Regions from separate parts of the Variovorax sp. PBL-H6 genome, predicted to be linked through region 1. Evidence: predicted binding sites of a transcription regulator. Region 1 holds the regulator's gene; each other region holds the start of a gene.

Region 1 (7,346 bases):
GCCGGGAAGTGCACGAGGACAGCGACCCGCGCGAGGTCGGCGACGAGCCGGCATTGATCCGCCGTTCGACCGGGGCGCCGGTCTTCGTGGCGCTGCGCCGTATCGAGGCCGCGCGTGCATTGCTCGCGCGGCATCCGGGCACGCAGTGCATCGTGAGCGACGATGGCCTGCAGCACCTGGCGCTGGCACGCGACGTCGAAATCTGCGTCTTCGACGACCGCAGCACGGGCAATGGCTGGCTGCTGCCGGCCGGCCCTTTGCGCGAGCGATGGCCACGGCACTGCGATCTGGTGCTCCACACCGGCGCGCGCCCTGCTTTCGCCGGCTTCACCGCGCAACGTTCGCTGGCCGATGCAGCCTTGCGGGTGGATGGCACGGCGGTCCCGCTCCAATCCCTCGCAGGTCGGCCGCTCGTGGCGGTTGCGGGCATCGCCAAGCCCGAGGCCTTTTTCCAGATGCTGCGCGAACGCGGGCTCGCGCCACAGCAGTGCATTGCGCTGTCCGACCACCACGATTTCACGCAGTGGCAGCCGCCGCCGGGCACAGGCTACGTGCTGTTGTGCACCGAGAAAGACGCGGTCAAGTTATGGCGCCGGGCGCCCGATGCGCTCGCGCTGCCGCTGGTGTTCCATCCCGAGCCGGGCTTCTTCCGCGCACTCGACGCAAAGCTATCATCGCTCGATGGACACCAAGCTGCTTGAACTGCTCGTCTGCCCCGTGACCAAGGGACCCCTCACCTGGCATCCCGAGGCGCAGGAGCTGCGCTCGCGCAGCGCCCGCCTCGCCTACCCCGTGCGTGACGGCATTCCCGTGCTGCTCGAGACCGAGGCCCGCACTTTGTCCGACGAGGAACTGGGGCTCTGAGCTTGCGCTACGCCGTCCTGATTCCGGCGCGGCTCGCCTCCACGCGACTGCCCGACAAGCCCCTGGCGGACATTGCCGGGCTGCCAATGGTGGTGCGCGTCGCGCAGCGTTCGCGGCAGTCCGGTGCCGAGCGGGTGGTGGTCGCTGCCGACGACGCCCGCATCGTCGCCGCATGCGAGGCGCACGGAGTGGAAGTCTTGCTGACCCGCACCGACCATGCCAGCGGCAGCGACCGTCTCGCCGAGGCCTGCGTGCAACTCGGCCTGGCGGACGACGAGATCGTGGTGAACGTCCAGGGCGACGAGCCGCTGATCGATCCTTCGCTGATCGACGCTGTTGCGCAAACCCTGGCGTCACATTCCGATGTGGCGATGAGCACGGCCGCGCATGCGATCGATTCCCTCGAGGACTTCCTCAATCCCAACGTCGTCAAAACGGTGCTCGACGCCCGGGGCAATGCGCTCTACTTCAGCCGGGCACCGATTCCCTGGTGGCGCGACGGCTTCGCGAAGCATGGGCCCACAACCTTGCCGGCTTCCCCGGCACCGTTGCGTCATATCGGCATCTATGCCTACCGCGCAAGCTTCGTGCGGCAGTTCCCGGCTTTGCCGCCGGCACCTGTGGAAGCGACCGAGGCACTGGAACAGTTGCGCGCGCAGTGGCACGGTTATCGCATTGCCGTGCATGTGAGCGGGCATGCGCCCGGTCCGGGGATCGACACGCCCGAAGACCTCGCGCGGGTCCGTGCCCTGTTCGCCGCCTGATACGCCCGCCATAGGCCGGGTTCGCTCGAGAGTGCGTGCTATCCTCGACGCAACTCCGCCCATGCAACGCCGTCGCCGGCATGCGAGGCGCGACAGAAGATCGAAGAACCTCCGAGGACACCATGAGACTGATTTTGTTGGGCGCCCCCGGGGCGGGCAAGGGCACACAGGCTGCCTTCATCTGCCAGAAGTACGGCATTCCTCAAATCTCCACCGGCGACATGTTGCGCGCGGCCGTCAAGGCCGGCACCCCACTCGGCCTCGAGGCCAAGGCGGTAATGGCCTCCGGCGCACTGGTGAGCGACGACCTGATCATCAACCTCGTGAAGGAACGCCTTGAGCTGCCGGACTGCGCCAACGGCTTTCTCTTCGACGGCTTCCCCCGGACCATCCCGCAGGCCGACGCCATGCGCGCGGCCAACGTCAAGCTCGACTACGTGCTCGAAATCGACGTGCCCTTCGCCGACATCGTCGAGCGCATGAGCGGACGCCGCTCGCACCCGGCGTCCGGACGCATCTACCACGTCAAGTTCAATCCGCCGAAGGTCGAAGGCAAGGACGACCTCACGGGCGAAGACCTGATTCAGCGTGACGACGACAAGGAAGAGACCGTGCGCCACCGACTCGAGGTCTACAGTCAGCAGACCCGGCCGTTGGTCGACTACTACGCAGCCTGGGCCAAGGCTGAGCCTGGCGTCGCGCCAAAATACCGCGCAATCAGTGGCGTCGGCAGCGTCGACGACATTACCCAGCGCGCGTTGGCCGCACTGGCGAGCTGATCGTCAGGCGGGGCTGGAACGCAGCCCGTAGGCCTTGCCGTCGACGAACAGGTATTCGACGCGCATCACGGGTTCTCCCTTTTCCTCCTTGAACGTGAAGCCCACCGCCGAGACTGCGGTGCCGGGCTTGATCTGCGCGACTTTCCAGGCTTCCATCCGCGTCAGCGGAGCGAGTTCAAGCTCCCACTGGCGCTCAGTGCGGCGAGGCACGGCCGCGCGCGCGAGCAAGCCCGGTCCGTCAATGGGCGCGCTCTGCCCCGGCAGGGCGCGCTTCGCCAGATCGGCTGGCACCTTGAGCCCCGCCGGGACGTCGAGCAACAACTCCGCATGCGGGTTCTGCCAGCGCACCCGGGCCACCGTCCCTTCGAGGTAGATCGGACGGTCCTGGTCGAAGCTGCTCCAGCCGTGGTGCGCCCAGGCGAGCGGACTGGCCAACGGCAGGGATGCGGCGGCGACGACTATGTGGCGACGTTTCATCGGGAAGGCTCCTCTTCAGTAGGCAATCCAACGGCCGCAAAAGACGACGGCCAGCCAGATCGCAGTAGATAACAACATCTGTACCCGCGCCATTGCATCGAGTTTGCGCAGGGAGCCGCGCAGATGGAACCACCCTGCATTGAAGCCGGCAGCCACCAGCAGGCCCATCTTGATCAGGAAGGACTGATTGGTCAGCAGTTCCGCTGACTGGGTGGCGAACATCAGCGAACCGCTGGCCGCCGCGAGTGCGAAGCCGCCGGCCGCGATCGAGAGCGACAGCCTGGCCATGGCCGCGACCGGCAGGCCGGCAGCGTGCCCGAACACCCGCAGCTCGAGCGCCACCAGATTACCGAGCAGAAGCGCGATGCCGACGATGTGCACCGCCTCCAATGCCGGATAGGCCCAGGCGTGCGAGCGCAAGGCCTCGAACATGCGCTCAGGCGCCGCCGGTCGGGGTGGCCATCAGTTGCAGCACCAGCTCGATGCGCGCCTTCACAGGCGTCAGCGCGCCGGCGTCCCGCAGCAACGCATTCGGCGTGGAAAGAATGCGGCCCTGGGGGCAGCGCGTCGCGCGCAAGACCGCAATGCCCGCCGCTTGCGCCCGAAGCGCAGCCGCTTCCAAAGCTTCATGGAGCGTTCCGTTGCCAGTGGCTGCGAGCACCAGGCCCTGCACCGGCTCCGCAACGCCAGCTTGCCGCTCCCGGACCAGGGCGTCGACGATGCTGCCGCGCGCCTCCGCGTGGCTCATCAGGATTTCCACGCGAGGCCAGTGGGTAGCCTGCTGCATCAGCTCGAAGGACAAACGCGCCGGCTCTGACGGCGCGGCAGGCCAGTTCCTGAGCTCGCGCAAGGCACCCTCCTCCACATAGGCCACTGGGCCCGCATCGCCGGAACCGAACGCGTCGACACGATAAGTGTGAACCTTCTGCACATCGAAAGCGCTGTGCACGGCGCCCGCGCACACCGCTACCACCCCCCGCGCACGAGGGCTTGCAGCGACCACGATGGCGTCGCGCAAGTTCTGCGGACCGTCGGGCGTCAGCGCAGTCGCCGGCCGCATGGCACTGGTCAGCACAACCGGCTTGGACGGAGCCAGCACGGACTGAAGGAAGAACGCCGTTTCCTCCAATGTATCGGTGCCGTGGGCGATGACCACGCCCGCTACATCGGCCTGCGCAAGCCAATGCGCACAGCGCTCGGCCAGGCGGCGCCAGATCCCGAAGCTCATGTCCTTGCTGTCGACCTGCGCCACCTGCTCCGTCCACAGCGCGACGCCCGCGGGTGCCGCAATGCCTTCCAGCAGTTCGGTTACACCCACTTGGCCGGCGGTATAGCCGACGTTATCGGCCGCTGTTGCCGAGCGGCCCGCAATGGTGCCGCCCGTGCCGAGAACGACCACACGACGATTGCCTTCGCTGATGTTTTCGGCCATGACTTGCCAAAGCTCCGGAAACTGGTTAAAAATACAGGTACTGGATATTCAGCCAGTGCCGCAAGGAGTCGTCAATGCAGTTCGCCGTGAAGCTTACCGCTCGCCAGCAACAGATTCTGGACCTCATCCAGAGCGCCATCGCACGCACTGGCGCGCCGCCCACCCGTGCCGAGATCGCGGCCGAGCTGGGCTTCAAGTCCGCCAACGCCGCCGAAGAACATCTCCAGGCCTTGGCGCGCAAGGGCGTCATCGAACTTGTGAGCGGCACCTCGCGCGGCATTCGGCTCAAGGGCGACGCACTGCGCTCGCTGAACGAATCGCGCAACACCCAGTTCTCGCTCTCGCTGCCTGGCATGGCCCAGCTCGCGCTGCCGTTGATCGGGCGCGTCGCTGCGGGCTCGCCTATCCTGGCGCAGGAGCACGTAGACCAGACCTACTATGTGGAGAACACGCTGTTCCAGCGGCAGCCCGACTACCTACTCAAGGTGCGCGGCATGTCCATGCGCGACGCCGGCATCATGGACGGCGACCTGCTCGCCGTGCAGGCCACCAAGGAGGCCCGCAACGGCCAGATCGTCGTAGCCCGCCTGGGCGACGAAGTCACGGTCAAGCGCCTCAAGCGCAACAAGCAGATCATCGAACTGCACGCCGAGAACCCCGATTACCCCACCATCATCGTGCAGCCGGGCGAGCCCTTCGAGATCGAAGGCCTCGCAGTCGGCCTGATCCGCAACACGATGCTGATGTAGCCGCACAAGGCGGCATGAGCGTCCCTTGCTCATGCGGCCCTAACGGCTGCGACAGGTGGCGGGCGTATGGCCAAGGGCCATCACCCTGTTGCGGCCGACGAAAGCAATCCTGCCTATGTTCAATCTCTGACCTTCATGGAGTTCACATGGGAATCGCTCTGCTCAGCTTCGTCGACCTGTTCATGCCCCTTCAATCGCTGGCAAGCCGTTGGATACCGTCGCGCCGGCGAAGCGCCTCGGGCCTCCGCTATGTCGGCATCCGCCCCAGTTGTGCAGCGCGTCCAGCCGCACCAGCGTCACGCCTGCCGACATCCGCCCGACCGCTGCGGGTGGTCCGCACCATCGATGCGCAACACAACAAGCCGAGCACCGGCCGAGTCGTGATTTCTGGTCGCATGGCGGATGTCTGCGCCGAGCTCGACCGGCTGGCCGCCCTGGAAGCGGCAGGCACCGCACCTTCGCCCAGCCATCTGCATTGACGGCCACACCCTGCGTCCGGGCGCACCGTGCACCCGAACGCAGGGCATGCCCCAGCAGCGCCCTGCGCTTCTGGCGCACGGCGCGCAAGCCCGTGGGTGGTGCGAGGCACAATGGCACGCCATGAACATCGTGATCCTCGACGACTATCAGGACGCAGTGCGCAAACTGCGCTGTGCCTCCAAGCTCGACGCGTATGCCGCCAAGGTCTACACCAACACGGTCAAGGGCATCGGACAGCTCTCTGTGAGGCTCAAGGATGCCGACGTGATCGTGCTGATCCGCGAACGCACTCAGATCTCGCGCCAGCTGATCGAAAAGCTTCCGAAGCTCAAGCTGATCTCGCAAACGGGGCGGGCCGGCCACCATATCGACGTCAATGCCTGCACCGAGCACGGCGTCGCCGTCGCCGAGGGCACGGGCTCTCCGCTGGCGCCGGCCGAGCTCACGTGGGCGCTGATCATGGCGGCCATGCGCCGCCTGCCGCAGTACATCAGCAACCTCAAGCATGGCGCCTGGCAGCAATCGGGGCTCAAGTCCGCGTCCATGCCGCCCAACTTCGGGCTGGGCTCGGTGCTCAAGGGCAAGACGTTGTGCATCTGGGGCTATGGCCGCATCGGCCAGTTGGTGGCGCGCTATGGTCAGGCCTTCGGCATGCAGGTGGTGATCTGGGGCCGTGAAGAGAGCTGCGCACGCGCCCGCTCCGACGGCTTCCAGGTGGCGCCGAACCGTGAAGCCTTCTTCGCCGCGGCGGACGTGCTGTCGATCCACCTGCGGCTGACCGAGGAGACCCGCGGCCTGGTCACGCTCGAGGACCTCTCGCGCATGAAACCTACCGCCCTGTTCGTCAACACCTCGCGCGCGGAGCTGATGGAACAGGATGCGTTGCTCGCGGCCCTCAACCGCGGGCGGCCCGGGCTGGCAGCAATCGACGTCTTCGAGAGCGAGCCGCCGCTGCAAGGCCACGCACTGCTGCGACTGGAGAACTGCATCTGCACGCCGCACATCGGCTACGTCGAGCAAGACAGCTACGAGATGTATTTCGGCCAGGCTTTCGACAACGTCGTCAGCTTCATCAAGGGCAACCCGACCAACATCGTCAATCCGGGCGCGCTTCAGGTGCGACGTTGAAGCGGGCGGCCCTGCCGGCGTCGCTTTGGGCCCTGCTGGCGGGCAACTTCGTGATCGGCACCGGGATCATGGTGGTGCCGGGCACGCTCAACGAGCTCAGCAATTCCTTGCAGGTCAGCGCGGCCACGGCGGGCCAGTTGATCACCGCAGGCGCAGTGGTCGTCTGCTTCGGCGCGCCCTTGCTGGCCGCACTGGTCGCGGGCTGGGACCGGCGGCTGCTGCTGGCCTGCACCATGCTGTGGTACGCAGCAGGCCACTTCCTCGCGACCCTGATGCCGACTTTTGGCGCACTGCTGGCCGTGCGCATGCTGACGGTCATCTCGCCCGCGATTTTCACGGCCCAGGCCGCGGCTTGCGTCGGTCTGCTGGTGCCACCGGATCAGCGCGGCCGCGCCGTGACCTTCGTCTTTCTAGGCTGGTCCATGGCCTCGGTCCTCGGCCTGCCGATGGGCGCCTTGATCGGCGGCCATTTCGGCTGGCGCACCGCCTTTGCTGCACTTGGCGTGCTGTCGCTGCTGAGCGCGGCCTGGATCTGGCACCAGCTGCCGCGCGGCATTCGCCCGCCAGCCTTGACGCGCGCCGCCTGGGGGCAGGTGCTCAAGAGCCCGCTGCTGATGGGGGTGGTAGCGGTCACCGCATTGCAGGGCTCGGGCCAGTTCGTGCTGATGAGCTA
Region 2 (7,346 bases), 860 kb from region 1:
GCAGCGGGAGCCGCCACCAGCGGCCGGGAACATGTCGGAAGTTCATGGACGGCGGATTGTCGTCCATGCTCGCCGATTTACGTCTGGGAACAGGAATGCGCCCCCGCCCATCCAATGGGCAACACGACGACATCACCATGCACACGCTCGAACGCATCCAGGACGCCCACGACCCCGCGGCACCGACCGACACCGAGCTCGCGGAGCGAGCCGCGCAAGGCGACGCCCTGGCCTTCCAGCTCATCATGCGGCGCCACAACCGGCTGCTCTTTCGCACCGCCCGCAGCATCCTGAAGAACGACGACGATGCGCAGGACGCGTTGCAGGACGCCTATCTCCGCGCGTGGCGCGCGCTGGGCTCCTTTCGTGCCGAGTCCCGGCTCTCGACCTGGCTGGTGCGCATCGTGGCCAACGAAGCCCTGGGACGGCTACGGCGGCGCGGCAGCGCCCAGGTCATCCCCTTCGACACCGCGGTCGAGGCAGGCGACACCCCGGAGGGCACATGGATGCAGGCAGACCCCAATGAACAGCCGGAACGCAGCGCAATGCGCGGCGAGACGCGCCAGCTGATCGAGGCGGGCATCGATGCGCTGCCCGAGGTGTTTCGCACGGTGTTCGTGCTGCGCGCCGTCGAGGACCTGAGCATCGAGGAAGTGGCCGCGGCGCTCGGCATTCCCGAAGCCACGGTGCGCTCACGGTTCTTCCGCGCACGGGGCCTGCTGCGCGAAGCCCTGTCGCGCGAGATCGATGTCGCGATCGGCGACGCCTTCTCTTTTGCCGGCGCGCGCTGCGACCGGATCGTCGCCCGCGTGATGGCCGTCATCGCCGGACCACCGCCGGGCCCGCCCGCCTGATTCTTTCCACCCACCCTGACTCACCCTTTTCAAGGAGACCGCCATGTCCTTCCTTCGGATGCCCACGCCCGTCGCCGCGCGACGCTACTTCCTCGGCCGCTCGGGCCTGCTGCTGTCGGGTGCTGCCGTCGCACTGCTGGCAGGCAACGACACGCTCGCGGCCCAGGCCGGCGGGGACGCGGCGAGCGATGCGCAGATCCTCAACACCGCGCTTGGGTCCGAGCTCGAAGCCATCGCGGCCTACCAGGTCGGAGCCGAGAGCAAGCTGCTCGACAAGCCCGTGCTCGACCTCGCCCTGACTTTCCAGGGCCACCACCGGGCCCATGCCGCGCTGCTCGCGGCAACGGTCGAGAAGCTCGGCGGCAAGGCCGTGAGTGCGAAGGCGAAATACGACTTCCCGACCTCGCAGCTGAAGTCGCAGGCCGATGTGCTGCGCTTCGCAGCCAAGCTGGAACAAGGCGCCGTCAGCGCCTACCTGGGCGCGGTACCGATGTTCGACGACCGTGCGCTGGCGAAGGCCGCCGCGAGCATCCTCGGCGACGAGGCGATGCACTGGGCGGTGCTGCGCAACGCACTCGGCGAGGCGCCGGTGCCCGGGGCCTTCATGTCCTGAGCGATCCGGCGCGCCCGGTTTTGCTCAGACGTCGACCTCGACGTCGTCGGCGCGCAGCTCCATGAGCTCGCGCCGCGCGGCGGCCTCGCCCTTGCCCATGAGCTTGGTGATCTCGCCCTGCGTGCCGAGGAGGTCGAAGCGGCCCAGGCGCACCTGCAGCAGGCGGCGCGTGTCGGGGTTGAGCGTGGTCTCCCACAGCTGCTCGGCGCTCATCTCGCCCAGGCCCTTGAAGCGGCTGATGCTCCAGGCGTTCTCGCGCACGCCGTCCTTGCGCAGCTTGTCGAGGATGGCGGTGAGCTCGCCCTCGTCGAGCGCATACACCTTGGACGCGGGCTTCTTGCCGCGCGCCGGCGCGTCGACCCGGAACAGCGGCGGCTTGGCCACGTACACATGCCCGGTGTCGATGAGCTTGGGAAAGTGCCGGAAGAACAGCGTGAGCAGCAGCACCTGGATGTGCGAGCCGTCGACGTCGGCGTCCGACAGGATGCAGATCTTGCCGTAGCGCAGGCCCGAGAGGTCGGGCGTGTCTTCGGGTCCGTGCGGGTCGACACCGATGGCGACCGAGATGTCGTGGATCTCGTTGTTGGCGAACAGGCGGTCGCGCTCCACCTCCCAGGTGTTGAGCACCTTGCCGCGCAGCGGCAGGATGGCCTGGCTTTCCTTGTCGCGCCCCATCTTGGCGCTGCCGCCGGCCGAATCGCCTTCGACCAGGAAGACCTCGTTGTGGGCGATGTCCTTGCTCTCGCAATCGGTCAGCTTGCCCGGCAGCACTGCGACGCCCGAGCCCTTGCGCTTCTCGACCTTCTGGCCGGCGCGCTGGCGCGTCTGCGCGGCCTTGATGGCCAGCTCGGCGAGCTTCTTGCCGTAGTCGACGTGCTGGTTGAGCCAGAGCTCCAGCGCCGGGCGCACGAAGCTGGAGACCAGCCGCACCGCATCGCGCGAGTTGAGCCGCTCCTTGATCTGGCCCTGGAACTGCGGGTCGAGCACCTTGGCCGAGAGCACGTACGACGCGCGCGCGAACACGTCCTCGGGCAGCAGCTTCACGCCCTTGGGCAAGAGGGAATGCAGGTCGACGAAACTCTTGACCGCATTGAACAGGCCATCGCGCAGGCCGCTCTCGTGGGTGCCGCCGGCGCTGGTGGGAATGAGGTTGACGTAGCTCTCGCGCACCGGCTGGCCGTCCTCGGTGAAGGCGACGCACCACTCGGCGCCTTCCCCTTCCGCAAAGTTGTCGGCGTTCTTGTCGGCATGGCCGGCGCCTTCGAACAGCGGAATCACCGGGTCGGCGTTGAGCGTCTGCATGAGGTAGTCGCGCAGGCCGCCCTTGTAGAGCCACTGCTGGGTCTCCTTGGTCTTCTCGACCACCAGCGTGACGGTGACGCCGGGCATCAGCACCGCCTTGCTGCGCAGCAGATGGGTCAACTCGTTGACCGGCAGCGTGCCGGACTCGAAGTACTTGGGGTCGGGCCAGGCGCGCACCGTGGTGCCCTGGCGGCGCTCGCCGCTCTCGACCGGACGAAGCTGGAGCGGCTCGACCACATCGCCGCCCGCGAACACGATGCGCGCGGCCGAACCTTCGCGGAAAGACTGGACCTCGAGCCGCTTCGACAGCGCATTGGTCACCGACACGCCCACGCCGTGCAAGCCACCCGAGAAGCTGTAGGCGCCGCCCGCTCCCTTGTCGAACTTGCCGCCCGCGTGCAGCCGGGTGTAAACCAGTTCGATGACGGGCGCCTTCTCTTCGGGATGCAGGCCGAAGGGAATGCCGCGGCCGTCGTCCTCGACGCTGACCGAGGCGTCGCTGTGCAGCGTGACCTTGATCTTCTTGCCGTAGCCGGCCAGCGCCTCGTCGGCGGCGTTGTCCAGCACTTCCTGGATGATGTGCAGCGGGTTGTCGGTCCGGGTGTACATGCCCGGACGCTGCTTGACGGGCTCGAGGCCCTTGAGAACGCGGATGGAGCCTTCGGAATAGGCCGGGGGAGTCTGGGTGAGAGTCGCCATGGGGGCGGATTGTATGCGTGGGCTCCCGAAAACCTGGATGGACATACAGAGCCACGCTGATGCGCACGCCGCATCAACGCTCGACGAAAAAATCAACAATGCCCGTCGCAGCGTTGCGGATGGACTCCGGTCCTTTTGGATACAGTCGCCGGATGCACGCTCAATCCCAGCCGCTCTCGCTCAAGCAGGTTCTTTTCTGCGGCGCGATGATCGTCACCCTGTCCATGGGGATCCGCCACGGCTTCGGATTGTGGCTCCAGCCGATCACGCAGGAGCAGGGCTGGTCGCGCCAGAGCTTCTCGATGGCGCTCGCCATTCAGAACCTTGCCTGGGGCGTGATCGGTGTCTTCGCCGGCATGCTGGCCGACAAGCTGGGCGCCTTCCGGGTGCTGGTGGCGGGAGCCGTGCTCTACGCAGCCGGGCTCGCGGGCATGGCGCTGTCGCCGACGCCGCTCCTGTTTGCGCTGACGGCCGGCGTGCTGATCGGCGCGGCGCAGGCCGGCACCACCTACGCCGTGATCTACGGCGTGATCGGCCGGCAGATCCCGGTCGAGCGGCGATCCTGGGCGATGGGCGTGGCGGCCGCGGCGGGCTCCTTCGGCCAGTTCCTGATGGTCCCGGTAGAGGGGCAGCTGATCGCGGGCTTCGGCTGGCATACGGCCCTGCTGGTGCTGGCGGTCATGGTGCTGCTGATCGTGCCGCTCGCGTTCGGCCTGCGCGAGCCACGCGTCGGGCACGCCGCCGTCGCCCACCGCGATCAGACCATCCTCCAGGCCGTGGGCGAGGCCTTCAAGTACCCCAGCTTCGTGTTGCTGATGGCGGGCTATTTCGTCTGCGGCTTCCAGTTGGCCTTCATCGGCGTGCACATGCCGAGCTACCTGCGCGACAAGGGGCTCTCGCCCGAAGTGGCCAGCTATGCGCTGGCGCTCGTCGGCCTGTTCAACGTGTTCGGCACCTATGTCGCCGGGTCTCTCGGGGCGCGGCTCGCCAAGCGCAAGCTGCTGTCGGTCATCTACTTCAGCCGTGCGGCGACGATCGCGGTCTTCCTGGCGGCGCCGATCACGCCCCTTTCGGTGTACGTCTTCGCGAGCGTGATGGGCTTCCTCTGGCTGTCGACCGTGCCGCTCACCAGCGGCATCGTGGCCCAGATCTTCGGCGTGGCGCATCTCTCGATGCTGGGCGGCTTCGTGTTCCTGAGCCACCAGGTCGGCTCCTTCCTCGGCGTCTGGCTCGGCGGCTACCTCTACGACAGCACCGGCAGCTACAACATCGTCTGGTACCTGGCGATCGCGCTGGGCGTGTTCGCGGCGGTGGTCAACCTGCCGGTCAAGGAAGGCGCGATCGTGCGCCGGCCGGCCCCTCAGCCCGCCTGAACCCATGCGCCCGAGCACGCGCCACCATCTCGTGCATGCCGGCTGGCTGGCCGCCGCAGCGCTGGCGCTGCTGGCAGTGTTCGGCCTCTACACGCGCCCCGCTTTCCTGGTCGGGCTGGTCGACCAGCTCTGGGCCTGCTTCTGAGCCACGATCTCCCGCCCTCCCCCTGGGTCGCGCGCTGGTCGCACCTGCTCGCCCCGGGCGCGACCGTGCTCGACGTGGCCTGCGGCGGGGGGAGGCACATGCAATGGTTCGCGCAGCGTGGACACGCGGTCACGGGCGTGGATCGGGCTCCCGAGGCGATCGCGTCCGCGTCCCGCTTTGGCCTTGCAGTGCTGGCCGACATCGAGCAGGGCCCATGGCCCTTCGCCGGCCAGCTCTTCGGCGCTGTGGTCGTGACCCACTACCTATGGCGCGCGCGGCTGCCCGACATCGTGGCGGCGGTGGCGCCCGGCGGCGTGCTGCTCTACGAGACCTTCGCCGCCGGCAACGAGAGCGTGGGCAAGCCCTCGCGGCAGGACTTCCTGCTGCAACCGGGCGAGCTGCTCGCCGCCTGCGCCGGGCTGCGCGTGATCGCCTACGAAGACGGTTTTCTTTCAGGGCCCGAACGCTTCGTGCAGCGGATCGCAGCCGTCCGGCCGCCGGAAGGCGCGGCCCGCACCCCTTTGCGCTACCCCCTCTGACTGGCCTGCCGGACCAGTCAGTAGAATGGCTGCCTTTCCGCAACCGACAAAGAGACCCCCCTTGGAGCAACTGACAGGCAGCATCGTCGCGCTCGTCACGCCGATGCATGACGACGGCAGCGTCGACTATCCCGCCTTGCGCCGGCTGATCGACTGGCACATCGACGAAGGCACCGATTGCCTGGGCGTGGTCGGCACCACCGGCGAGTCGCCGACGGTGAACGTCGAGGAGCACTGCGAGATCATCCGTGTGTCCGTCGAGCAGGCCCGCGGTCGCGTGCCCGTGATGGCCGGCTGCGGCGCCAATTCGACGAAGGAGGCCATCGAGCTTGCCCGATTCGCCAAAGGTGTTGGCGCCGATTCGCAGTTGCAGGTCGTGCCCTACTACAACAAGCCGACGCAGGAAGGCCAGTACCAGCACTTCAAGGCCATCGCCGAGGCGGTCGGCGACCTCCCCGTCGTGCTCTACAACGTGCCCGGTCGCACGGTCGCCGATATGGCGCACGACACCGTGCTGCGCCTGGCGCAGGTGCCCGGCATCGTGGGCATCAAGGAAGCCACTGGCAACATCGAGCGTGCGCAGTGGCTGATCCGCGATGTGCCGAAGCACTTCGCCGTGTACTCGGGCGACGACCCCAGCGCTGTCGCGCTGATGCTGTGCGGCGGCCAGGGCAACATCAGCGTGACGGCCAACATCGCGCCTCGAAAGATGCACGAGCTCTGCGTGGCGGCCCTCGCCGGCGACGCGAAGCGCGCGATGCAGATCCAGTTCGAGCTGATGCCGCTGCATCGCCATCTGTTCGTCGAGCCGAACCCGATTCCGCTGAAGTGGGCCATGGCAAGGCTGGGTTTGTGCGGCGGGGCCCTGCGCCTGCCGATGACGGAACTCGCCGAGTCCGCCCGGCCGGTCGTCGAATCCGCGCTGCGTGCCACCGGCCTCCTCAAGGACTGATCCCATCTTTACCTGCCGCACCTCGACGCCGGCAACCTTTTGCAGGGCCGGCGCTCTGACACAGCGGCGCTGCAGCCTGACGATTGTGCTAAACATTCCACAAGGAAGATGACGTTGAACACCTTTTCGCGATTCGCATTGCTGGCCCTGGTCGCCAGCCTCGCCGCCTGCTCGGTCCTCGAGAGCGACAAGATCGACTACAAGAGCGCCGGAAAGGCCCCTTCGCTCGAAGTGCCACCGGACCTCACGCAACTGTCGCGCGAGAACCGCTACGCCGTGCCCGGCAACGCGGTCTCGGCCAATGCCTTTCAGGCAGGCGCCGCGAACGCACCCAGCATCCCTACGGCAGTCTCCAATCTTGGTGACGTGCGCATGGAGCGCTCGGGCACCCAGCGCTGGATCGTGGTCAGCCGCCCGGCCGACCAGCTCTGGGACCCCATCAAGGACTTCTGGCAGGAGAACGGTTTCCTGCTGACCACCGAGCAGCGCAACCTCGGCATCATGGAAACCGATTGGGCCGAGAACCGCGCCAAGCTGCCGCAGGACGTGATCCGCGGCACGCTGGGCAAGCTGGTCGACGCGATCTACTCCACCGGCGAGCTCGACCGCTTCCGCACCCGCATCGAACGCGGTGCCAACGGCACCACCGAGATCTTCGTCAGCCATCGCGGCATGCAGGAGGTCTACACCAACGTTCGGCAGGATCAGACGGTCTGGCAGGCGCGCCCCAGCGATCCCGAACTCGAGACGGAATTCCTGAGGCGACTGATGGTGAAGCTGGGTGTATCGCAGGAACAGGCGAAGCTTGTTGCGCAAACCAGCGCGCCTGCACGGACGGCGAGCGTTTCCAATGTCGGCGGCCAGCCCGT
Region 3 (7,346 bases), 2.0 Mb from region 1:
GCCAGCACCAGCATGGGCGGCTCCAGCGTCACGATGCGGGCAATACGCCGCACGCAATCCTCGGGTGAGCCGCGCATGAGATAGGCCACTTCGCGCGCGCCGAGGATCTGCACGCGGTAGGGATGGATGTAGTTGAGGTAGCCGACCAGGTCGGCGGCCGATTGGGCCCGGCTGATGACGCCGGGGTCGAACTGGCGCTCCGAGGCACCCAGGCCCGCAAGCCACTCCCAGCGCAAGGAGCCGCGAAACTCCTCGAACATCGCATCGGCGCTGATGACGGTCGGCTTCATGCGCCAGACGCCGGGCGGAAGATGACGCTGCGCTTCAAGCGACCTGGGCCGATTGCCATCCTGCGATCAGGGCATGCAGCTGCGCCGCGTCGTTGCTCGACTTGATCTGCTCGCGCAGGCCGGCATCGCTCAGGAGCTCGGCGATCTCGGAAAGTATTTCCAGATGTTTCTGGGTCGCCGCTTCGGGCACCAGAAGGAAGATCAGCAGCACCACGGGCTGCTCGTCGGGCGCGTCGAAGCCGATCGGGTTGGCGAGCTGGAACACGGCGGCCATCGGGGACTTCAGGCCCTTGATGCGGCCGTGCGGGATGGCCACGCCATGCCCCAGGCCGGTGGAGCCCAGCCGCTCACGGGCAAACAGGCTGTCGGTGATGAGGGCGCGGCCAAGGCCGTGCAGGTTTTCAAACAGCAAGCCCGCTTCTTCGAAAGCTCGTTTCTTGCTGGTGGCGTCAACGCTCACAAGCACTTGAGCGGGCGGCAGGATGGACGCGAGTCGGTTCATGTTGAGGCGGGGCGGGGGCGATTATGCACCCGCACCGCAAAAAGCAAAGAGCCGCCCGAAGGCGGCCCGCAAGAGTGTTTGCCCGAAGAGGCACTACATCACGCGCTTCGGCGCAGCGTGGTAGTGGTCCTTCAGGCACTCCTTGTGGCGTACGACCTGGCGGTCGAGCTTGTCGACCAGCTCGTCGACCGCGGCATAGAGATCAGCGTGGCTCGATTCGGCGAACATGTCACTGCCCTTGACGTGAATATTGCATTCGGCCCGCTGGCGCCTTTCTTTTTCCTTCTGCTTTTCCACCGTGAGGATCACCTTCACATCGACCACCTGGTCGAAGTGCCGGGTGATCCGGTCCAGCTTGCTCGTGACGTAGCTGCGAAGCGCGGGGGTGACGTCGAGGTGGTGACCGCTGATCGTCAGATTCATGAATGACCTCCTGGAATTGACGGTTGGGAAAATGGCCTTGCTTCAAGAAACTGAAGCCTGGCCGGCGAAAAAAAGAGGGGGAGGGGAAGGGACGGGAACGAAGGGAAGGACGAGAAGACGGCGTCGGTTCACTATGCCCATGCTGTCATCGAATTGCAATCCCTCTTGGCGCAAACCCCCCGAGGCCTTTGTGGTCAAGGCCCCGGTGCTATCAATTATGTAGTTCTAAAGACCGCGCGCCGTGCTCAGCGCCACGCGGCGCGCAGGCGCTTGCGCAAGTCGATGACCGCCGCCGGCGGTGGCACCGCGGGGGCTGGGTCGGGCGCCGGCGGCCAGGTGATCTGCTCGAAACTCCGGGCTTCGGCCGCCGAGATGAAGCGCGTGCGGCCGGCGTAGAGATGGCGATCCCCGCGCACTGCCTGCTGGGTGACGTAGAAGCGCTGCGGCACGATCAGGTGCAGGTGGTCGCGCGCACGCGTCATGGCCACGTAGAGCAGGCGCCGCTCCTCCTCCAGTTCCTGGGCGCCCTGCGCGACGTCGGCGGGAATGCAGCCGTCGACGACGTTGAGCACGTGCACGGAGCGCCACTCCTGCCCTTTCGCCGAATGGATGGTGGAGAGGATCAGGTAGTCCTCGTCGAGCAAGGGCGGACCGGGCCGGTCGCTGGTGGCCTCGGGCGGATCGAGCGTGAGCTCGGTCAGGAAGCGCTCGCGCGAGGCATAGCCGGACGCCAGGCGGGCCAGCTGCTCGATGTCGCCACGGCGCAATCCGGCATCGTCATGCAAGCGCTCCAGGTGCGGCAGGTACCAGCGCAGCGCGAGCTCCATGTCGGCTGGCCAGGCGAGTTCGGGGGCACGCAGTTGCACATAGATCTCAGCGAAGCGCGCCCACTCCTCCTTCGCGGCGGCGGGTGGCTGGAAGGCCTGCACCACGGCAGCCGGATCGTCCGCCACGGCCATGGCATCGAGCAGCCGCGTCGAGGTGGCGGGCCCGATTCCCGGAATCAGCTGGGTGACGCGAAAGCCCGCCATGCGCCCGCGCGGGTTCTGCGCGAAACGCAGGACCGCCAGCAAATCCTTCACATGTGCGGCCTCCAGAAACTTGAGGCCGCCGTACTTGACGAACGGGATGTTGCGCCGCGCCAACTCGAGTTCGAGAGCCGCGCTGTGGCTCGAAGTGCGGAACAGGACTGCCTGCGACTTGAGGGCCAGCCCGCCTTCGCGGTGTGCCAGCACGCGCTCCGCTACGAAGCGGGCCTGCTGGGCCTCGTCGGGGACCAGCACGAGTTGCGGCCTACCCATCGAAGGCTTGTCGGTCCACAGCGTCTTGGCATGGCGCTCGGCTGCCGCTGCGATCACGGCATTGGAGACGTCGAGGATCGGCTGTGTCGATCGGTAATTGCGCTCCAATGTGACGATTCGCGCCGGCTGCTTGAACTGGCCCGGAAAGTCGAGGATGTTGCGCACCGTTGCGCCGCGAAAGGAATAGATCGCCTGGGCATCGTCGCCCACCACGGTGAGGCCGCAGCCGTCGGGCTTGAGGGCGCGCAGGATGGCGGACTGCAGCAGGTTGGTGTCCTGGTACTCGTCGACCAGCACGTGGTCGAAGCGCCCGCCCACCTGCGCCGCAAGCGAGGGCTCGGCCACCATCTCGGCCCAGTACAGCAGCAGGTCGTCGTAGTCGAGCACCTGCTGGGCCTGCTTGGCCTCGACGTAGGCGCCGAACAGGCGTTTGAGCTCGGCCTCCCATTCGGCGCACCAGGGGAAGGACTGGGCCAGAACCTGTGCAAGCGGCGCGCCGCCGTTGACGGTGCGCGAGTAGATCGCCAGGCAGGTGCTCTTGCGTGGAAAGCGCCGCTCCATTGAGGCCAGGCCGATGTCGCTGCGCACCAGGCCCATCAGGTCCTCGGCATCGCCGCGGTCGTGGATGGTGAAGCTGGCGTCCAGGCCGATCTGCGCCGCATGGTCGCGCAGCAGCCGGGCGCCAATGCCGTGGAAGGTGCCGGCCCAGGGCAAGGATGGCGGCGCCTCCGAGCGCAGTCCGAGCACCTTCGCCAGCACCTGGCCGGCGCGCCGCTCCATCTCTTGCGCGGCGCGGCGTGAAAAGCTCAGCAGCAGGATGCGCTGCGGATCGGCGCCGCGCGCGATCAGGTGGGCCACGCGGTGCGCCAGCGTGCTGGTCTTGCCGGAGCCGGCGCCGGCGATCACGAGCAGCGGCCTCGGGTCGGGCGACGCTTCCTCGGCCCCGTGCTCGACGGCCGCTCTCTGCGCCTCGTTCAGTTCGGCGAGCACTGCGGCAAGACGCTCTTCCTGGCGCAGGGGGACGGGGATGGCGGCGCTGGACATCGAGCGCGACTTTACTGGATATCCATCCAGACCCACGCAGGAAAATGCAAGAGGCCGGTGACATAATCGCGCCTCGCTGCAACCGGAGACTTCGAATGGACACCGTTCCGCCTCGGCAGCTTTCAACTCCCCCGTGATGTGTCGTTGGCCAGGGATTGAAAGCGCCCCCTGCCCCTCGCCAACGCCACAACACCACCCGGGAGTGAGCCATGCTCAACATCTTCACGCTCGCCAACGGCCGTCTCGTCCAGGAAGAGATCGAAGCGCTCGAGGAACTTTCGAAGTTCCAGCCCATCTGGGTCGACCTCGAATCGCCCACGCTGGAGGAGAAGCGCTGGATCAAGCAGTACTACGGCCTGTCCATCCCCGAAGATGCGATGGACGAGGACATCGAGGAGTCGGCGCGCTTCTACGAGGAAGACAACGGCGAGCTGCACGTGCGCAGCGACTTCCTGATCGATGACGACGAGAACCCGCGCACGGTGCGCGTGGCCTTCATCCTGAACCAGCACAACGCCGAACTGCGCAGCCGCGGCGTGCTGTTCTCGATTCATGACGAAGATGTGCCGGTGTTTCGTCTGCTGCGCATGCGCGCGCGCCGTGCGCCCGGACTGATCGAGGACGCCAAGGAAGTGCTGCTCAAGCTCTTCGACGCCGATGCCGAGTACTCCGCCGACTCGCTGGAAAACATCTACGACGAGCTGGAAGTCGCTGGCAAGAAGGTGCTCGAAGGCAACGTGAGCGACGAGCTTGCCGGCGAGGTGCTGGGCGCAATCGCGCGCCAGGAAGACCTGAACGGCCGCATCCGCCGCAACGTGATGGACACGCGCCGCGCCGTGAGCTTCATGATGCGCAGCCGCATGCTCAATGCCGAGCAGTTCGAGGAAGCGCGGCAGATCCTGCGCGACATCGAATCGCTGGACAACCACACGGCCTTCCTGTTCGACAAGATCAACTTCCTGATGGACGCCACCGTCGGCTTCATCAACATCAACCAGAACAAGACCATCAAGATCTTCTCGGTGGCCAGCGTGGCCCTGCTGCCACCGACGCTGATCGCGAGCATCTACGGCATGAACCTGCAGTTCCCCGAGCTGCACTTTCTCGGCAGCGCCGGCTATCCCTACGTTCTGGGATTGATGGCAGCCAGCGCGCTGGTGCCGATGTGGTACTTCCGCCGGCGCGGCTGGCTCAAGTAACTACAGTTCTTTCTTCTGCGGGGCGGTCTTGGCTTTCGGGCGCCGAAGACTCACCGTGATGCAATGGAGGCCGTAGGGCGGGATATGGTCGATAGCGGGATGGCCAAGCACTTTGTCACCTGCCGGCAGGATCGGCGTCACATGATGCTTCTCCAGTTGTTCTCTCAGTCCCTTGCTGGCGGCCTTGCTGGAGAAGAGTATCTTGCCTGAACGGTCATCCATCGAAAGGGAGTTGGCTACCAGGTTCCTCTGGTCCTCTTCCGAGATTTCGATGACTTTGTAGCCCAGCGCGCCAAGCGCTTGCAAGACATCCTCGCGCCCCATCCTGCCTTGCGAGGCCTTTTCCCTGATGCATGGCTTGTAAACCAGCGCGATGGGCTCACCGCGGACATTGGTCATCGCGTGGAAGGCGAGATCCAAGTCATAGCAAGCGAGCTGCCCATGCGAATTGAGGCGCTCTGCGTTCAGCTCGAGATGAATCACATTGGCGGGATTTCCGAAGACTCTTGTCAGCTCTCGCTTCATCTTGGGGCTGATGATGGATGCCCGATCGCCATCGGCCATGACCAGAAGGTCGTCATCGGGCCTGAACGCACAGTTGGCGAGGTTGGCTTCGCTCTCAAGGCGCCGGTACTCGATCCCCTCTTTCTTGAAGTAGGCCTCTGCGCTGTCTCGCAGCGGACCGTAGCGAATGTCGCTCGACGAAATGCCCGAGGTGAGCATCTCGTACGGTCCTTCGGCGACCACATTTCTGATGAACGGTGTGGCTCCGGTGCTGGGCATGACATGGACGTTCTCCTTGCCCGCGAGTCTTCCGAGCGAACGCACCACATCCTTGTGCGTAGACGCCTCGGTCTGCTGCTCCCTTGGTGATTGGTAGTCCCTAAAGTCGAACTCCGGCACCAGGATGCCCCCCTGGCCCAGCGGCTCTGCCTTGCCCGCACCTTGGGCCGAATCATCGAGGGTGGCACCGACAACGGGCAGCAGATTGACAGCCGGCACGCTTTGCCAAAGCCAATCCGCACCTTGACAGACCAGCGTCCACAAATCGGCATTTGTCGTGTCGGCTTTGGGAAGCGGCTCAATTGTGATGCCGGCCTCTGACTGTCCCTTCTTGATGCGCCTCACCCTTCGTTCAAGGTCGTGCTGCGTCGGCTTGTGCCGACGCGACAGCACGATGCCACGAAGTCGAGTGGTGCCGCCGGATTGCTGCGCTTTGCGGGGCCCGGAAATGTCTGCGCCAACGTTCGAGGCCGGAGGAGGCGTTGATTCGAAGCGTGTCGGGCTAAAGTGCGGGTTGAAAACCAGGTTAGTGCTTGTTCCGTTCATTGCCGTTCTTCCTTGAACGCGCTTCGCCACCGCGTCGGGATGTACGGCATGCGCTCTAGCGCAAGAGGCACCGATGAGTCACCTCGAATTGCGCCGAGTTCCATCCTCGGGCCGCAAATTCGCCGATCGGCTTGGCCGTCGACTGCCGGTACGCCGGCGCTCCATGCGGTCCTTCTACAGCGACTGCCGTGGCGCGCGCGCCAGAGTGCCAAGCCAGCCGTTCATCAGTGCGAGGCTGTATCGGCTCGCGACCGCCGCCACAAAGCGCAGGAAATCGACATGCGCCGCATCATCGGCGCGATCCGAGATGGTTCGCACCGCGGCGAAGGGGATGCGGTAGTCATGGCAGACCTGCGCCACCGCGGCGCCTTCCATCTCGCAGGCCAGCGCGTCCGGCAGGTCACGGCGCAGCGCCTCGCTGTCGGCCGCGCGGGCGATGAAGCGATCGCCGCTCACCACCAGGCCGCGGTGCAGGCGCGGCGCGTGCAGGCCGAAGTCGTCGACCACCTGCTGGCCGAGCAACTCGACCGGATCGCCCAGGAGCCGCTCGGCCACCGTCGCCAGCGCATCGCTGATGCCGGTGTCGGTCGCGAAGCGCGCATGCCCGGTCAGGGGCACCTCGTAGCGCGGAAAGATCGGCGATGCGTCCAGGTCGTGCTGCAGCAGCCGACTCGCCACCACCACGTCGCCCACCCGCACGCCGGGCGCCAGTCCGCCGGCCACGCCGGTGAAGACGATGGCACGCACGCCGAAGCGTTCGAGCAGCACGGTGGCGGTCGTGGCCGCGGCGACCTTGCCGATGCGCGACAGCACCGCGACCACCGGCTGGCCTTGCAGATGCCCGACCCAGAAATCGCGGCCGGCGATGCGCACGCGCTGCTCGTCGGGCATGGCGGCGAGCAGCGCTCCGAGCTCCTCCTGCATGGCTGCCACGATCGCGACCGGCGCCCCCATGAGATGCTCCGCTATTTCTTGTCGCGCAGCTCGCGACGCAGGATCTTGCCCACCGGCGTCTTCGGCAGCTCGGCGCGGAACTCGATCAACCTGGGCTGCTTGTAGCCGGTGAGGTTGGCACGGCAGAACTCGCGCACCTGGGCTTCGGTGAGCTCCGGGCTCTTCTTCACGATCACCAGCTTGACCGCCTCTCCGGTCTTCTCGTCGGCGATGCCTACGGCCGCGCACTCGAGCACGCCCGGGATCTGCGCCACGACGTCCTCGATCTCGTTGGGGTACACGTTGAAGCCGGAGACCAGGATCA

The links. Region 1 encodes LexA, which represses DNA repair genes until DNA is damaged. Its sites were predicted from a motif close to ACTGTATNNNNATACAGT; they were not measured.
Region 2: G3W89_RS12725 (DNA topoisomerase IV subunit B) is a predicted target of LexA. The motif match lies at 3,501-3,518, and genes of this name have one in related genera.
Region 3: G3W89_RS26305 (ATP-dependent helicase) is a predicted target of LexA. The motif match lies at 3,574-3,591, and genes of this name have one in related genera.

Annotation. Positions count from the first base shown of each region.
Region 1 covers NZ_LR594659.1:3,538,575-3,545,920, forward strand. Annotated here, with positions in the region: gene lpxK (tetraacyldisaccharide 4'-kinase) at 1-701, shown strand, start outside; gene G3W89_RS16670 (Trm112 family protein) at 682-864, shown strand; gene kdsB (3-deoxy-manno-octulosonate cytidylyltransferase) at 867-1,628, shown strand; gene adk (adenylate kinase) at 1,751-2,407, shown strand; gene G3W89_RS16685 (DUF6152 family protein) at 2,411-2,884, opposite strand; gene G3W89_RS16690 (hypothetical protein) at 2,900-3,316, opposite strand; gene G3W89_RS16695 (asparaginase) at 3,321-4,316, opposite strand; gene lexA (transcriptional repressor LexA) at 4,391-5,065, shown strand; gene G3W89_RS16705 (hypothetical protein) at 5,212-5,544, shown strand; gene G3W89_RS16710 (D-2-hydroxyacid dehydrogenase family protein) at 5,666-6,673, shown strand; gene G3W89_RS16715 (MFS transporter) at 6,670-7,346, shown strand, end outside.
Region 2 covers NZ_LR594659.1:2,682,889-2,690,234, reverse strand. Annotated here, with positions in the region: gene G3W89_RS12740 (lytic transglycosylase domain-containing protein) at 1-46, opposite strand, end outside; gene G3W89_RS12735 (RNA polymerase sigma factor) at 138-854, shown strand; gene G3W89_RS12730 (ferritin-like domain-containing protein) at 898-1,467, shown strand; gene G3W89_RS12725 (DNA topoisomerase IV subunit B) at 1,492-3,468, opposite strand; gene G3W89_RS12720 (MFS transporter) at 3,621-4,841, shown strand; gene G3W89_RS32985 (hypothetical protein) at 4,846-4,986, shown strand; gene G3W89_RS12715 (class I SAM-dependent methyltransferase) at 4,983-5,525, shown strand; gene dapA (4-hydroxy-tetrahydrodipicolinate synthase) at 5,551-6,477, shown strand; gene bamC (outer membrane protein assembly factor BamC) at 6,592-7,346, shown strand, end outside.
Region 3 covers NZ_LR594659.1:5,575,583-5,582,928, forward strand. Annotated here, with positions in the region: gene hprK (HPr(Ser) kinase/phosphatase) at 1-290, opposite strand, end outside; gene G3W89_RS26295 (PTS sugar transporter subunit IIA) at 325-792, opposite strand; gene hpf (ribosome hibernation-promoting factor, HPF/YfiA family) at 886-1,215, opposite strand; gene G3W89_RS26305 (ATP-dependent helicase) at 1,461-3,560, opposite strand; gene corA (magnesium/cobalt transporter CorA) at 3,770-4,759, shown strand; gene G3W89_RS26315 (arginine deiminase-related protein) at 4,760-6,088, opposite strand; gene G3W89_RS26320 (5'-methylthioadenosine/adenosylhomocysteine nucleosidase) at 6,263-7,042, opposite strand; gene G3W89_RS26325 (long-chain-fatty-acid--CoA ligase) at 7,054-7,346, opposite strand, start outside.